Regions from separate parts of the Micromonospora sp. NPDC005087 genome, predicted to be linked through region 1. Evidence: predicted binding sites of a transcription regulator. Region 1 holds the regulator's gene; the other holds the start of a gene.

What was found. The regulator HrcA, encoded in region 1, represses chaperone genes, less so after heat shock. The targets are predictions, from matches to a motif close to GGTTNGCACNCTCNNNNNGAGNGTGCNAACC.
Region 2: a site for HrcA is predicted at 1,440-1,470, ahead of groL (chaperonin GroEL). Genes of this name have one in related genera too.

What each region holds. Positions count from the first base shown of each region.
Region 1 covers NZ_JBIALB010000003.1:61,999-67,081, reverse strand. Annotated here, with positions in the region: gene dnaJ (molecular chaperone DnaJ) at 1-538, opposite strand, end outside; gene hrcA (heat-inducible transcriptional repressor HrcA) at 612-1,634, opposite strand; gene ACFYPS_RS08490 (DUF4870 domain-containing protein) at 1,833-2,453, shown strand; gene hemW (radical SAM family heme chaperone HemW) at 2,556-3,779, opposite strand; gene ACFYPS_RS08480 (enoyl-CoA hydratase-related protein) at 3,799-4,587, shown strand; gene ACFYPS_RS08475 (SDR family NAD(P)-dependent oxidoreductase) at 4,651-5,083, opposite strand, start outside.
Region 2 covers NZ_JBIALB010000004.1:274,543-279,625, reverse strand. Annotated here, with positions in the region: gene groL (chaperonin GroEL) at 1-1,244, opposite strand, end outside; gene ACFYPS_RS12370 (hypothetical protein) at 1,518-2,510, opposite strand; gene ACFYPS_RS12365 (cold-shock protein) at 2,762-2,965, opposite strand; gene ACFYPS_RS12360 (GNAT family N-acetyltransferase) at 3,368-3,898, shown strand; gene paaN (phenylacetic acid degradation protein PaaN) at 4,087-5,083, opposite strand, start outside.

The DNA of each region.
Region 1 (5,083 bases):
TGCGCTGCACCGACTGCACCTCGCCCCGGCCGCCGCACGCCTCGCAGGTGGCCAGGTGGGTGCCGGCGGCCGTGCCGGCGCCGGAACAGGTGGTGCAGAGCACCGCGGTGTCGACGGTGATCGGCGCCTCGACCCCGAACGCCGTCTCGTGCAGGTCCAGCTCCAGCCGCAGGATCGCGTCGGCGCCCGGCCGGGTCCGCGGGCGCGGGCCGCGCGCGCCACCCGCCGCGCCGCCGAAGAACGCGTCCATGATGTCCTGGAACCCGACGAACGGGCCGGCGCCGCCCGGACCACCCGGGCCGCCGGCGCCGCCGCCACCCGGGGCGAGCGGATCGCCACCGAGGTCGACGATCTGCCGCTTCCGGTCGTCCGAGAGCACCTCGTACGCGGCGTTGATGTCCTTGAACTTCTCCTGAGCCTCCGGGTCCGGATTGACGTCCGGGTGGAACTGGCGCGCCAGCTTGCGGTAGGCGCGCTTGATCTCGTCATCGGAGGCTTCCCGGCTCACACCGAGAATGCCGTAGTAGTCCCTGGCCACTGCGTTCCGTGTCCTCATGTTCGTCTCGCGTTGCGCCGGTCGGCGGCCGCAGCCGGCCGTCGGCCCTGACTGGTCAGTTCTGGGCCAGCAACTCGCCCACGTAGCGTGCCACGGCGCGCACCGTGGCGATGGTGCCGGGGTAGTCCATCCGGGTGGGCCCCAGCACCCCCAGGCCACCCACGATGGTGGCGCCCGGGCCGTACCCGGTGCTGACCACCGAGGCGGCACGCAGGTTGTCGAACTCGTTCTCGTCGCCGATCAGCACCCGGGTCGTGCTCGGCTCGGTCTCGCCGATGAGCTTGAGCAACACGACCTCCTCCTCCAGCGCCTCGAGGATCGGCCGCAGCGAGCCCTGGAAGTCGAGCAGCCCGCCCCGGGTGAGGTTGGCGGTGCCGGCCAGCGCGATGCGCTCCTCGTGCCGCTCGACCAGCGTCTCCAGCAGCACGGTGGAGAGCGTGGTCATCGCCGGGCGCAGCTCGGACGGCGCCTCTTCGACCAGCGCCTGCACCAGCGGCGGCGTGTCGGACAGTCGGGCGCCGGCGAGCTTCTCGTTGACCAGTCGGCGCAGGTCGGTGACGTCGTCGGGATGCACCGGCCCGGGCAGCTCCACCAGCCGCTGCTCCACCCGCCCGGTGTCGGCGATCATGACGAGCATCAGCCGGGTGGTGGAGATCGGCACCAGCTCCAGATGGCGCACCGAGGAGCGGGCCAGGCTCGGGTACTGCACCACGGCCACCTGCCGGGTCAATTGGGCGAGCAGCCGTACGGTGCGGTGCACGACGTCGTCGAGGTCGACCGCGCCGACCAGGAAGCGCTCGATGGCCCGGCGCTCGGCCGGGCTGAGCGGCTTTACCCGGGACAGCCGGTCCACGAAGAGCCGGTAGCCGCGGTCGGTGGGCACCCGGCCGGCACTGGTGTGCGGCTGCCGGATGTAGCCCTCCTCCTCCAGCACGGCCATGTCGTTGCGGACCGTGGCCGGGGAGACACCGAGCTGGTGCCGCTCGACCAGCGCCTTGCTGCCGACCGGCTCCTGCGTGGAGACGTAGTCCTCGACGATGGCGCGGAGCACGGCGAGCTTGCGGTCGTCCAGACCCATCCTCCGCACCTCCTGTCGCACGTCGGCCGCCGGCACGGCGGGGCCGGCGGGCCGTACTGGCACTCGACTGTAACGAGTGCCAGTCTACGTCGGCGTGCCCCCCAGCGCGATGATCAAGGCCGCCGCTGTCCGTTCAGACAGGCTGGCCCGGCGGTGTCGCTCTGGTGGGCGTTGCCACGGGCCCCTACCGTGACATCCATGACTGAACCACCTCGCCCTCCCGGTGCGGGAGACCCCGGCGATCAGCCGCCGGAGCCGACCTACCCGCCGGCCGCTCCCGGCCCGGCCTCCTCGGCCGAGCCACCCACCGCACCACTGTCCGGGGCACCCGGCCCGGGCGGCTATCCCCCGGCCGGTGGCTATCCGCCGCCCACCGGTGACCAACCGCCGTCGGGCGGCTACCCTCCGCCACCCGGGGGCTATCCCCCTGGCGGCTATCCGACCGGCGGCGCCTACGGCGGCCCCGGCGGCGGCTACGCCAGCAACGAGGACAAGACCTGGGCACTGGTCGCGCACTTCGGCGGCGCCGCCGGCGCGCTGATCAGCTTCGGCCCGCTGGGCTTCGTCGCCCCGCTCATCGCCTATCTGGCCCGCGGTCAGCAGTCGCCGGCCGTCCGGGCGCAAGCCCTGGCCGCGCTGAACTTCCAGATCCTCTGGTCGATCATCGCGTTCGTGCTGCTCTTCGTGAGCTGGTGCCTGCTCTTCCTGCCCAGCATCGCGGTGGTGGTGATCCAGATCCTGTTCGGGATCATCGCCGGGATGAAGGCCAACGAGGGCCAGCTCTACCGCTACCCGATGTCGGCCAGTTTCATCAAGTGACCCGGGTCGGCCGCTCCCCCGGCCGACCCGGTGCACCGCCGTCGGTCGACCGGCGGGCCGACTGCCGACGGCCGTCGGGCCGACCGGCGGCGGCACGCCGGCTCAGGGCAGCAGGTCGCGCACCACGGCGTCGGCGAGCAGTCGGCCGCGCAGGGTGAGCACCGCCCGGCCGGCCGCGTACTCCGGTGCGGCCAGCAGTCCGTTGGCCAGCGCCCGTTCGGCGCCGGCCCGGCCGGTGGCGTCGAGCACCGCCAGCGGCAGCCCGGTGGCGAGCCGCAGCCGGAGCATGACGTCCTCCATGTGCGCCTCGTCGCCGGTGAGCACCTCCCGGGCGAGGCCGGGTGACGCGCCGGCGGCCAGCCGCTCAGCGTACGCCGACGGGTGCTTGACGTTCCACCAGCGCACCCCGCCGACGTGGCTGTGCGCCCCGGGGCCCAGCCCCCACCAGTCGGCGCCGGTCCAGTAGAGCAGGTTGTGCCGGCACCGGGCCTCGTCGGTGCGGGCCCAGTTGGAGACCTCGTACCAGGACAGGCCGGCGGCGTCGAGGGCAGCCTCCGCGGCCAGGTAACGGTCCGCGGCGACGTCGTCGCTGGGGTACGGCAGTTCGCCGCGACGCATCCGGGCGGCCAGCCGGGTGCCGTCCTCCACGATCAGGGCGTACGCGCTGACGTGGTCCACCCCGGCTGCGACCACCTGCTCCAGCGAGGCGGCGAAGTCCTCGGCCCGCTCCCCCGGGGTGCCGTAGATCAGGTCCAGGTTGACGTGCTCGAAACCGGCGTCGCGCGCCTCCAGGGCGGCGGCGGTGGCCCGACCGGCGCTGTGCTTGCGGTCCAGGATCGCCAGCACCCCCGGGGAGGCGGACTGCATGCCGAGCGAGATCCGGGTGTAGCCGGCGGCCCGCAGCAGCTTCAGCGACTCCGGGGTGACCGACTCCGGGTTGGCCTCGGTGGTCACCTCGGCGTCGGCGGCCAGCCCCCAGGTGCGGTCGATGCCGTCGAGGATGCGGGCCAGGTCGTCGGCGGGAAGCAGAGTGGGCGTGCCACCGCCGACGAAGACGGTGTCGACCCGGGGCGGTGGGTTGTCGCCGAGCACCCGGGCGGCGAGCGCCAGCTCGGCCAGCACGGTGTCGGCGTACCCCTCGCGGCTGGCGCCGCCGCCCAACTCGGCCGCGGTGTAGGTGTTGAAGTCGCAGTAGCCGCAGCGGCTGGCACAGAACGGCACGTGGACGTACACGCCGAAGCCGCGCGCGCCGACCGCGGTGGTGGCGGTGGCGGGCAGCGATCCGTCGGCGGGGACGGTCTCACCATCTGGAAGGACGCCGGGCATGGCCACTAGTGTGCCCGGCATGACCTCTCCCGACGTGCTCGTGCGGGTCTCCACGGCCCGCGGGGTGACCACCCTCACCCTGGACAGCCCGCACAACCGCAACGCGCTCTCCACCGGCCTGATGACCCAGCTGCTGGCCGGGCTGGCCGACGCGGTGGCCGACGACGCGGTCCGGGTGATCGTGCTCGACCACACCGGTCCGGTGTTCTGCTCGGGCGCGGACCTGAAGGAGACCGCCGCCGCGTATGCCAGCGGGACGGTGCCGGCCGGAATGCTGGGCGACGTGCTCGCCGCGCTCTGGGAGTGCCCGAAGCCGGTGCTGGCCCGGGTCGCCGGGCCCGCGCGGGCCGGTGGGTTGGGCCTGATCGCGGCCGCCGACCTGGCGGTCTGCACCGAGGAGGCGACGTTCGCCTTCACCGAGGTGCGGATCGGGGTGATCCCGGCGGTGATCTCGGCGACCGTGCTGCCCCGGCTGCACCCGCGCGCCGCCGCCGAGCTGTACCTGACGGGCGACACCTTCGACGGCCGGCGGGCCGCCGAGATCGGCCTGGTCACCGCCGCGGTCCCGGTCGAGGGGCTGGACTCGGCGGTCAGCCGGTACTGCGACTCCTTGGTGCGCGGCGCCCCGGGTGCGCTGGCCGGCGCGAAGGAGTTGCTGCGCCAACCGGGCACCGCCGAGCTGCGCGCTGAGCTGGCCCGGCTGTCCGCTCTGTCGACCGGCTACTTCCTCTCCGACGAGGGACGCGAGGGGGTCACCGCGTTCCGGGAGAAACGACCGGCGCACTGGGTGCCCGCTCTCGACGTCTAAGCAGAGCAAACGGCCTCGATGAGGGTGGGGCGCCGCCCGGGAAAGGCGGCGCCCCGAGGTCCGTCACCACGCGGTCGCGCCGCCGTCGACCGGGTAGTTCGCGCCGGTGATGTACGAGGCCCGGTCGGACGCGAGGAAGACCACCAGCTCGGCGACCTCCTCGGGTTGGGCGAAGCGCTTGACGAGCGTCTTGCCGGTGATCGCGTCCCGGGCCGCCTGGTTGTCGCCGAGGTCGCGTTCGCTGGCCGGGCTCACGATGGGCCCGGGACTGATCGCCACCGCCCGGATCCCGTGGGGCGCGCCCTCGAGCGCGAGTTGTCGGGTCATGCCGATGATGCCGGCGTTCGCCGCGGCGTGCCCGACCATCGGGGGGACATGGCCACCGATCATTCCGGCCATGGAAGCGGCGCTGATGATGACGCCGCCGCCGCGCCGGACCAGGTGCGGCCAGGCGAACTTCGACACGAAGAAGGGAATGTCGAGTTCGCCGGTGATC
Region 2 (5,083 bases), on a different contig from region 1:
ACGCCACCACCCGGGACGATGCCCTCCTCGACGGCGGCCTTCGCGTTGCGAACGGCGTCCTCGATGCGGTGCTTGCGCTCCTTGAGCTCGACCTCGGTGGCCGCGCCGACCTTGATCACCGCAACGCCACCGGCCAGCTTGGCCAGCCGCTCCTGCAGCTTCTCACGGTCGTAGTCGGAGTCGCTCTTGTCGATCTCGGCCCGGATCTGGTTGACCCGACCCTGGATCTGGTCGGCGTCGCCGGCACCGTCGACGATGGTGGTCTCGTCCTTGGTCACCACGACCTTGCGGGCGCGGCCCAGCATGTCGAGGCCGACGGCGTCCAGCTTGAGGCCGACCTCCTCGCTGATGACCTGGCCACCGGTGAGGATGGCGATGTCGGCGAGCATGGCCTTGCGGCGGTCACCGAAGCCCGGAGCCTTGACGGCGACGGACTTGAAGGTGCCCCGGACCTTGTTGACGACCAGGGTGGCCAGGGCCTCGCCCTCGATGTCCTCGGAGATGATCAGCAGCGGCTTGCCCGACTGCATGACCTTCTCGAGGATCGGGAGCAGGTCCTTGACCGACGAGATCTTGCTGTTGACGATCAGGAGGTAGGGGTCGTCGAAGACGGCCTCCATGCGCTCCGGGTCGGTCATGAAGTAGGCCGAGATGTAGCCCTTGTCGAAGCGCATACCCTCGGTGAGCTCCAGCTCCAGCCCGAAGGTGTTGCTCTCCTCGACGGTGATGACGCCTTCCTTGCCGACCTTGTCCATCGCCTCGGCGATGATCTCGCCGACGGTGCTGTCGCCAGCGGAGATGGAGGCGGTGGAAGCGATCTGCTCCTTGGTCTCGACGTCCTTGGCGAGCTTGGACAGCTCCTCCGAGACGCTCGCGACCGCAGCCTCGATGCCCCGCTTCAGGGCCATCGGGTTGGCGCCGGCGGCCACGTTGCGCAGGCCCTCGCGAACCAGGGCCTGGGCCAGGACGGTCGCCGTCGTCGTGCCGTCACCGGCAACGTCGTCGGTCTTCTTGGCGACCTCCTTGACCAGCTCAGCGCCGATCTTCTCGTACGGGTCCTCGAGCTCGATCTCCTTGGCGATGCTCACACCATCGTTGGTGATGGTGGGGGCACCCCACTTCTTCTCGAGCACGACGTTGCGGCCCTTGGGGCCGAGGGTCACCTTTACGGCGTCGGCGAGCTGGTTCATGCCCCGCTCGAGGCCGCGGCGCGCCTCTTCGTCGAACGCGATCATCTTGGCCATACGGCGTTGTCCTCCTGGACACTCACGGGCCACCCGAGATGTGTGCCCCGGGTGGGCCGCCTGGTGTACGCACCTTGGGACGTCGCCACCTGGCGACGACGACGTCCTTCGGCCGGGCCGGATAGCCCGCGACGACCGGCCATGTGTCACCCCGGCGTCTCCGCGCCGGCGCGACCCTGGCCCCACCGTCCCGACCATTGGCACTCACGGTATGCGAGTGCCAATGACTTGTTTAGCACTCTCCCCTGCCGAGTGCAAGCACGAACGCCTCGGTCAACGGAGTTCCGCGGCTAGTCCGGCGCCGTTCACCGGCCCCTCATGGGCCCGCTGCTCGGCGTACGTCACCAGCAGCCCCACCAGTTGCGCGAGATGGACGGGGAGGGCCAGCACCGCGCCGACGGCGATCACCAGCACCACGCCGATCGCGGAACCCGGGGTGGCGAGTGGGTCGGCCCCGAACGGGGCGCTGCCGACCCCCTCCAGCACGCCGGCGACCACAGTGCCGACGATCAGCGCCGCCGCCACCAGCGCCACCCGACCCAGCAGCAGCCCCAGCCGGTCGTGGAACATCCGGAACGACCGGCCGATCGGGTTCTCCCGCTCGAAGAGATAGACCGGCCCGGCCATGCTGAGCGCGAAGGCGAGATAGATGCCGGGGAGGACGCAGAAGCAGACGCCCAGGCCGACGATCACGCCGATCAGCAGCGTCCAGCCCCAGAGCCCGAGCGCGCGGCGCAGGCCGTAGCGCAGCGCCTCCCCCAGGCTGACCGGCTCACCGACCGCCTGACGGGTGATCACCCAGGTGCCGGCCGCCCAGCCCACGGCCTGCACCAACCCGATCAGCAGGCTGCCGCCGATGAGCACCAGGAACATGGTCGCCAGGTCGGTGAAGAAGGTGTCCGGCAGGGAGGTCGACTCCTCGACGGCGGTCGTCTCCCACTTCGCGGTCGGGTCCAGCCCGAGCGAGAGCACCGACAGCACCGCCGCCGGCAGCACCTGCGTGAGCAGCAGGATGGGCAGCAGCAGTCGCCAGCCACGCCGGACCGCGCCGACGCACCGGTCGAACCAGGCGCCCAGCCCGGCCCCCGGTGGGGTGACCAGCCGGTCCGCCGGATCGAGGCCCGGCGGATACCACCCGGAGGCCGGGGGTCCCGGGTACCAGGGCTGCCCGCCGTACGGCCCGGCGCCGACCGGGTAGCCGCCGGTGGGCGGGAACACCCAACCCTGCGGAGGCGCGCCCGGTGGCGGCCCCCAGGCGGGCGGCACGCTCGGATCCCAGCCGGGAGGGGCACCCGGCGGCGGGCCCCAGGGGGATGGCGCGGTCGGGTCACCAGCGGGAGGACTTGACGCGGCCGGGTGCGGGCCGGACGGGTCGGGCTGACCCGGGGGTGGGGAGGCCGGGGGCGGCTGGTCGGACATGAACCCTCCTCAGCAACGGCTGGAATGGTTCACGATCTTCCAGGGTCCGGCCGCGTGACGCAGCCCCGGCCCTCCGGGACGAGCCGGCGTCGGCCCACTCAGGCGATGACGCGCACCCGCTCCGCCTGCGGGCCCTTCTGGCCCTGCGCGATGTCGAACTCCACCCGCTGGCCGTCGTCCAGCGCCTTGTAGCCGTCCATCTCAATCGCGGAGAAGTGGACGAACACGTCCTGACCGCCGTCGACGGCGATGAAGCCGTAGCCCTTTTCGGAGTTGAACCATTTAACGGTGCCCTGTGCCACGGTGCACTTCCTCACTCTGCGCGGCGTTGCCTGCCCCGGCGCGCGGCAGGGCCGGGCGCCTCCGGGCCACCGTTCCGGCGATCGATGACGGCCGCTGAAACGGTGACCGAAATCGCACGCTACACGAGGAGTGACGGCCGCGCACGACCACAAATCGGGCATATTCCGATCGCCCCGGCCCCGTTCCCTCGGCCCCGGTTTCCGATCACCCAGATTCACGCCGGTGATTGCCGCAGGCGACGTGAACGGGCGACGCCGGGCGCGTGGACCGCGCAGCGGGATGTCGGAACAACGGTCCGGGGCGTCCAGCGCGCGGCGCCCGGTGACCGGGCCGTTCGAAGGTGGCCGACGGCGGCGGGCGCGGCCGGAGTCGCCGCCCGACGCTGTGATAGGCATGCGGGCATGACCACCTATCCGCGCGGGGCCGCCCCACGGCAGGCGAAGATTCGCCGGGTCCTGCCGGCGGACGCCGCACGGATGCGGGCGCTGCGCCTGGAGATGCTCGCCGACGCGCCGCTGGCCTTCCTGGAGACCCTGGCCGACGCGGCGGCCCGACCGCACGCCGACTACGCCGCCCGGGTCGCGTACACCTCGATCGGGTCCGACACCGCGCAGTTCGTCGCCGACCCGGGCGGCCGGCTGGTCGGGCACGCCGGAGGCACGGCCACCCCGACCGAAACCGGCCTCACCGTCATCTACGCGGTCTACGTGACCCCCGCCTGGCGGGGCGGTGGACTGCTCGCCGAACTGGTCGACGCGGTGGCGGCCTGGTCACGGTCGTGCGGGCGGCCCGAGCTGATGCTGGAGGTGGTGGTCGGCAACGACCGGGCCTACCGGGCGTACCAACGACTCGGCTTCGTCGACACCGGCGTGCGCGTCCCGCACCCCACCATCCCCGCACTCACCGAACTCCAGATGCGCAAACCCGCCTAAACCAAAACCAAAAGACCATCAAAAAGGCAAGACCCGACTAAGACCCACCCCACCCACGGCCGGGCGGCCTCCCGACCAGCGTGCCCCGAAAGGGTTTCCGGGGCAGCCCGCCCCGCGCAGGGATCAAGCCTGACCGCCCGGAGCGGGGCGGGCTGCCCCGGAAACCCCAACCGCAACCAAAGCAAAGATCAAACGTGCCGACGCGACTGCACGATCCGGAACCGATTCGCCACGTACGCCCCGTCGGTCAGCGCCGAGTTGGCCGCCGCGTTGGCGCCGCTGCCGTGGAAGTCGGAGAAGGCCGCCGACTGGTTCACGAAGACCCCGCCGGTCAGGTTGCAGGACAGGTGCACCCCGACCTCGACCGCCACCGCCTCGGTCGCGTCCAGCACCGCTTCGTCGCTGGAGTAGACACCCGCGGTCAACGCGCCCTTCTCGCCGACCGTCCGGCGCAGCAGCTCCAGGCTGTGCGCGGTGGACTCGGTGGCGATGGCGAACGAGATCGGCCCGAACCACTCGCGGCCGTAGGTCTCCGCGTCGTCCGCGGCCAGCTTCACGATGGTCGGGGTACGCACCACCGCGTCGGCGTACGCCGGGTGCGCCACGGCCCGGGACTCCAGCACCGGCTCGCCGACCTTGGTCACCTCGGCCAGCCGCTCCAGCACCCCGTCGTTGACGATGGCGCCGGTCAGCTCCACACCCCGGGCTGGGTCGGCGGTCAGCTTGCCGACCGCCGCGGCGATCCCGCCGGCCACCTCGTCGAAGCTCTTGTGCCCCTGGTCGGTCTCGATGCCACCGGCGGGGATGAAGATGTTCTGTGAGGTGGTGCACATCTGGCCGCTGTACAGGGTCAGCGTGAAGCCGAGGTTGCGGCACATCCCGGCGAAGTCGTCGGTGGAGTCGATCACCACCGTGTTCAGCCCGGCCTTCTCGGTGTAGACCGCCGCCTGCCGGGCGTGCGTCTCCAGCCAGTCGCCGTACTCGGTGGAGCCGGTGAAGTCGACGATCTTCACGGACCGGTGCAGGGCCAGGTCGCTGGCGAGCTTCTCGCCGGGCGCCTCGGCGGCCAGCATGATCAGATTCGGGTCGAAGCCCGCCTCGGCGAGCACCTCCCGGGCGTACTTCACGGTGATGGCCAGCGGCAGCACCGCGCGCGGGTGCGGCTTGACGATCACCGGGTTGCCG